DNA from 2 places in the Thalassobacillus hwangdonensis genome. Region 1 is predicted to be linked to the other one. Evidence: predicted binding sites of a transcription regulator. Region 1 holds the regulator's gene; the other holds the start of a gene.
The links. The regulator LexA, encoded in region 1, represses DNA repair genes until DNA is damaged. The targets are predictions, from matches to a motif close to CGAACATATGTTCG.
Positions count from the first base shown of each region.

Region 2: the regulator LexA is predicted to act here: its motif matches at 1,379-1,392, upstream of uvrB (excinuclease ABC subunit UvrB).

Region 1 covers NZ_JBHTKL010000001.1:688,126-691,558, reverse strand. Annotated here, with positions in the region: gene ACFQ2J_RS03630 (DUF896 domain-containing protein) at 1-66, opposite strand, end outside; gene ACFQ2J_RS03625 (YneB family resolvase-like protein) at 140-799, opposite strand; gene lexA (transcriptional repressor LexA) at 1,105-1,728, shown strand; gene ACFQ2J_RS03615 (DUF421 domain-containing protein) at 1,838-2,428, shown strand; gene ACFQ2J_RS03610 (aspartyl-phosphate phosphatase Spo0E family protein) at 2,552-2,734, shown strand; gene glnA (type I glutamate--ammonia ligase) at 2,827-3,433, opposite strand, start outside.
Region 2 covers NZ_JBHTKL010000005.1:976,447-979,879, forward strand. Annotated here, with positions in the region: gene ACFQ2J_RS14275 (peptide chain release factor 3) at 1-1,189, shown strand, start outside; gene uvrB (excinuclease ABC subunit UvrB) at 1,463-3,433, shown strand, end outside.

The sequences.
Region 1 (3,433 bases):
CAAGCCTTCATTCTTGGATTTCTTTGCAAGCGCATTGATTCTGTCCAATTTATTTTGAGATAGCATGTGGAACATACTCCTTTTTGGTACGTAGTAAATAAAAAGACAAGTGTCACCTGACCCTTGTCTATCACTTATTTTAACTTTTGTCTGCATCTTTTTCAAGTGATGCGTATTCCTTGTACCTGCGATGGACTGTTGCCCTGGATACATCATAACCCAATCCTCTGAGCGTCGCTGCCACTTCCTCAAACGTCAGGTTGTTTTTCCTTAAACGAACAACCTCTTCGATCGGAAATGCCTTCCGTTCTCTTCCTGGTGCCAAATGCTGATTGGAAAGGTTCTCTCCAGGATTATACCCTTGCTCCATCGCTTTTTTCATCCCACGTCTTATCTTAAGGTTATGTATCTTCCTCTGGTATTCTTCAACAATTCCTACGATTTGCAGAACCATGGAATCAGACTCTGAAAGTTGTAATTCCCCCTGATCTGTCAAAGACAGCACTTTCACGCCTGATTTCTGCAATTGATGGAACAGCGCGATTTTCGTGTTTCCTCGTCCAAGACGTGTTTCATCCTGAACGAGCAGTGCATCCGCTTCCCCGCTTGAAAAAAGATCGAGCATTTCGAATACACCTTCCCGCTCGATGTCGTAGCCACTTTCCTTTTCTTTAATGATCCGTATGATTTCCATCCCTTCTTGAGCAGCCATCGCTGTCAGTTCTGCTTCCTGCCGTTCCAGGGATGTAACCTGCGCTTCTTTTTCCGTACTGACTCTGCAATAGATGATTACGTTCATGTTGGGTCCCTCTCTATCTGTATCGTTGGAAAACCATCATACTATGAATTAGCCGCTGATCGCTATGGATACGTATAGGAATGTAAGGCTCAAAACGAAAAGTACTCCGAATGTCATGTCCACTTTTGAAATTCTATTAAACATTGAAATCCCTCCGAATAAGAACTTTTGTTCGCATTTGTTGAATTCAGTATAAATACGAACATAGGTTCCTGTCAAGTATTTTTTCGAACGAATGTTTGTATTGGCAAAATGTTCATGTTACAATGACCTTAATACAAAACATATGTACGAGGTGTCCAATTATGAGTAAATTATCCAAGCGTCAACAGGAAATTCTGGAATATATTAAAGAAGAAGTATTGGCCAAGGGTTATCCACCATCCGTTCGGGAAATCGGCCAGGCTGTCGGTCTCGCCTCTAGTTCAACGGTGCATGGACATCTTTCCCGCTTGGAAAAAAAGGGGTTCATTAGACGTGACCCTACGAAACCGAGAGCAATCGAAGTACTCAGCCTCGAAGAAGATCAAAGTATTCCGAGACCGGAACCCACTTATGCACCTGTAATTGGTAAAGTAACTGCCGGCTCTCCGATCACCGCAATTGAAAACATCGAAGAATATGTACCATTACCTGATACGATGGCTGATGCATCAGACAATACCTTCGTTCTCGTAGTCGAAGGTGAGAGTATGATTGAAGCTGGAATACTAGATGGTGACATGGTAATCGTTCGTCAGCAGTCTACTGCACAGAATGGCGAGATCGTCGTTGCAATGACAGAAGATGAGGAAGCCACTGTAAAGCGTTTCTTCAAAGAGAAGAACCATTTCAGACTTCAGCCCGAGAATTCAACTATGGATCCAATCATTCTCGACGAAGTATTCATCTTAGGAAAAGTAGTAGGTTTATATCGTACTGTTCATTAAATCTTAACTAAGCCCCCTGTCTATACGGACAGGGGGCTTTTTACATGTTTTATATTCTTAACCCAGCTGGATACACTAACTTTTATTAAATGCAATATGGAGGACAATTATGAATTTCATACTACAATCGATCATCATGGTATTCGCTGGAATTTTATTACTTAGGATAGCCGGCAGAAAGTCTATTTCTCAAATGACACTTGCTCAAACCGTTGTCATGATCTCAATAGGATCAATAATCATCCAGCCGATTATTGAAACCAGTGTCTGGCGGACGATTATCGCTGCTTCCATTTTCGTTGGGGCATTAATCCTTATGGAGTACTTACAAGTCCGGTTCAACTTTATTGAAAAATTCATCACCGGAAAATCAAAGATCGTAATTGAAAATGGCGAGCTTAATGTTGATAACTTGAAAAAACTACGTTTTACTGTTGATCAATTGGAGATGCGCTTGCGACAACAAGGGATTTCCAACATGAAAGATATCAAAACCGCTACTTTGGAGCCTAATGGGCAATTAGGCTATGAATTGATACCTGAGGCCAGGCCTTTGACAGTCGGAGAATTCAAGAAACTTATGATGGTGCAGAATCAGCAGCAACAAAGTAATGCTCAGCCTTCCAGCAACGGAGCTAATATCTTTGAAGAGATCATAAATTATGAAAATAACCAGTACAAACAGCCCGGAGATGCATGAGAAGCTTACTATCCTACCCCGCATTTTGTCGAATCAAAGATTTATGTTTAAATGATAGAAGGTGTATAATAGGATTAAGATCCAAATACGACCTATGGTATAACAGAAGTGAGGGGATCCGTAGTGGAAACCTTAAAGAGAGAGATCACCGCATTGGAAGATAAAATAGAAAAGATGCGGAAAAAGATGTATGATGTTTACATGAAAGACCCGAAAGACCCTGACGTCGTGGTAGTGTCGCAGGAGTTGGACAAGTTATTGAATAATCTGATGGATTTGATCAATAAACAGAATGCACGTCCCTGATCAAGAACTGCACCGACAAGTGGTGTGGTTCTTTTTTTTTAACATAAAAAAGGCTGCCGGGAATTCCGGCAGCCTCTTGTATAGGCAAACGATTAATAAGTCTGCAAGTATTGTTCACGTTCCCATGGGTGAACCTGTGTGCGGAACATATCCCATTCGATTTCCTTCGCTTCGATGAAATGTTCGAACAGGTGCTCACCAAGTGCATCGACCATGATCTGATCCTGCTTCAGCAATTCGAGCGCATTGAACAAAGTGGATGGTAGATCCTGTACTCCGTTCTTCTCCCGCTCTGCTTTATCCATTACGTAGATGTTGCGATCGACTGGTGCAGGCGCCTGAAGTTTGTTTTCCACTCCGTCAAGACCAGCAGCAAGTAATACAGCCATCGCCATATAAGGGTTGGCAGAAGGATCCACACTACGCACCTCGATACGTGTGCTTAAGCCACGTGAAGTCGGGATACGGATGAGCGGACTGCGGTTTTGACCTGACCATGCTACGTAACAAGGTGCTTCGTATCCAGGAACCAGGCGTTTGTAGGAGTTTACCGTCGGGTTAGTAACTGCTGTGAAATTCGTCGCGTGCTTGATGATACCAGCAGTGAACTGATACGCTACTTCTGAAAGCTGCAAGTCACCTTTTTCATCAAAGAATGAATTTTTTCCATCTTTGAACAGGGACATGTTGGCGTGCATA
Region 2 (3,433 bases), on a different contig from region 1:
AATCTTTACGTTCATCAACAAGATGGACCGTGAAGGACGCGATCCATTCGAATTGATGGAGGAAATCGAAGACGTATTGGAAATCGAAACCTATCCGATGACATGGCCGGCTGGCATGGGGAAACGGTTCCTAGGTGTCTTTGACCGCAACCATGAAACGTTCGTCCGCTATACTGGAAACGAAACGGAAGACGTCATCCCTTATAAAGAATTAGAGAATAGTCAGTATGCAGAACTGACAGACGATGCTACTTACCAGGAATCGGAAGAACAACTGATGCTGCTGGACGAAGCTGGAGAAAACTTCGATCGTGAAAAAGTGATGCGTGGAGAGCAGACGCCGGTATTCTTCGGAAGTGCGCTTGCGCCATTCGGTGTCGAAGCATTTTTCGATACATTCATCGATATGGCACCGGAGCCTGCACCACGTCGTTCTACTGAAGGTGTCGTTTCACCGGATGACCCGGAATTCTCTGGTTTCATTTTCAAAATTCAGGCGAACATGAACCCACAGCACCGTGACCGTGTAGCATTCGTACGGATTTGTTCCGGCAAATTCGAACGGGGCATGAACGTGACGCTTGGCCGGACAGGAAAGACGTTCAAGCTTGCACAATCCCAGCAGTTCGTAGCATCTTCACGCGGTACTGTCGAAGAAGCATATGCAGGAGACATCATCGGTATTTATGATCCGAACGTCTACCGCATCGGTGATACGATTCTGACTGGCAAAAGCGTGTTCGAATATGATGAACTGCCGCAATTCCCGCCTGAGGAATTTAAAAAAGTTACTGCCAAGAACGTTATGAAATCGAAGCAGTTCAAAAAAGGGATCGAACAGCTCGTGCAGGAAGGTGCGATCCAGCTGTTCAAGCGCTACCGCTTTGAGGATTACATCCTTGGTGCAGTCGGTCAGCTGCAGTACGACGTTTTCGAATACCGGATGAAAAACGAGTACAACGTCGAAGTTGATCTGCAGACGCTTGGAGAACGGATCCCGCGTTGGTTGAATCCTGAACAGGTCAATGAAGCTTTGTTCGATGAGCGCAATATGCTCGTCCAGGACCGTGAGGGTAATCCGCTCGTACTGTTCAAAAATGATTTTTCATTGAAATGGTTCAAAGATAATAATCCTGACATCGAGTTGATCGACTTGTTCGAAGTCAATCAGTATGACCAGCAATACTAATTATGGAAGCCGTCTACCTTATGGAGGTAGGCGGTTTTTTTGTGTTTCGGTCAAAAATTGAGAAAGTCGGTCATAATTCTGGATTTTCGGTCATAATCCTGAAAAGTCGGTCATAAAACACGAAAATCGGTCATAATCCCAGATTATCGGTCAAGCCCTCACCAATATTTTCCCCTCAAGCATATCTATCGAATATTTGTTCGCATCCATGTTAGAATTGTTAGATATTGTGGTAAACTAATGTTGTATATTTATCTGAACGGAGGATGCGTTGTGGAGAACAAATTCGAGCTAGTTTCCCAGTTTGAACCACAAGGAGATCAGCCACGGGCGATCGAGGAACTTGTGAGCAAGATCAATAAGGGAGAAAAACACCAGACATTGCTTGGTGCGACTGGTACCGGTAAAACATTCACCATGTCGAATGTCATTCAGCAAGTGAATAAGCCGACGTTGATCATTGCGCACAACAAGACGTTGGCTGGACAATTATACAGTGAGTTCAAAGAGTTTTTCCCTAATAATGCAGTCGAATATTTCGTCAGCTATTACGATTATTATCAGCCGGAGGCGTATGTCCCACAGACGGACACATTCATTGAGAAGGACGCAAGTATCAATGATGAAATCGATAAGCTGAGGCACTCCGCAACGTCGTCTTTATTTGAACGGAATGACGTTATCATCGTAGCCAGTGTTTCCTGTATCTACGGCTTGGGTAATCCGGAAGAATACAAGAGTCAGGTGCTCTCTGTCCGGGTCGGCATGGAAAAAGACCGCGACCAGCTGCTGCGGGAACTCGTCGATATCCAATATGCCAGGAATGACATCGACTTTCAGCGTGGAACATTCCGTGTCCGCGGTGACTCAGTCGAGGTCATTCCTGCTTCGCGAGAAGAGCATGCGATGCGGGTCGAATTTTTCGGTGACGAAATCGATCGCATCCGTGAAATCGATGTATTGACCGGCGAGATTGTCGGCGATCGCGATCATGTTGCGATTTTCCCGGCATCCCACTTCGTAACCCGTGAAGAAAAGATGAAGGTCGCCATTAAAAATATTGAAAAAGAACTGGAAGAACAGCTGAAAAAGCTTCGTGACCAAAATAAATTGCTGGAAGCCCAGCGCCTCGAACAGCGTACGAATTATGACCTTGAAATGATGAATGAAATGGGATTCTGTTCAGGAATTGAGAACTATTCCCGTCATCTGACACTTCGAGAAGCGGGTGCGACTCCTTATACATTGATTGATTATTTTCCGGATGATTTCCTGATCATGGTGGATGAATCGCACGTTACGTTGCCGCAGGTTCGGGGAATGTTCAATGGTGACAAAGCGCGTAAACAAGTGCTTGTCGACCATGGCTTCCGTCTACCGTCTGCATTGGATAACCGTCCACTCAAATTTGAGGAATTCGAGAAACATATCAACCAGATCATGTATGTATCAGCGACGCCTGGACCATATGAGCTGGAGCATACTCCATATATGACCGAACAGATCATCCGTCCGACAGGGCTGCTTGATCCGGAAATCGACATTCGTCCGATCAAAGGACAGATTGATGACCTGATTGGTGAAATCAATATTCGCAAGGAGAAAAATGAGCGTGTCCTTGTTACGACTCTCACGAAGAAGATGTCCGAGGACCTTACCGATTACTTGAAGGAACTCGGCATAAAAGTCGCGTACCTCCACTCTGAAATCAAGACGCTTGAGCGGATTGAAATCATTCGTGATCTACGTCTAGGTAAATACGATGTGCTGGTCGGAATCAACTTGCTTCGTGAGGGAATTGACATACCAGAGGTATCACTCGTTACCATACTTGATGCAGATAAAGAAGGCTTCCTTCGTTCTTCTCGATCCCTCGTTCAGACGATCGGGCGTGCTGCACGTAACGAAAACGGCCGCGTCATCATGTATGCGGACAAGATTACCGATTCGATGCAGTTTGCGATTGATGAGACGAACCGGAGACGCGAGAAGCAGATTGCCTATAACGAAGAACATGGAATTACGCCTACAACCATCAAGAAGGAAATCAGGGACGTCATTCGTGCGACAGTTGCTGCAGAGAATGCAGAGGAATACGAGACTACTGCACCGAAACCTTCAGAGATGAGCAAGAAAGAACGTCAGAAGATGATCGAACAGATGGAACAGGAAATGAAGAAAGCGGCCCGCGAACTCAACTTCGAAAAAGCTGCCGAGCTTCGTGACGTACTATTGGAACTAAAA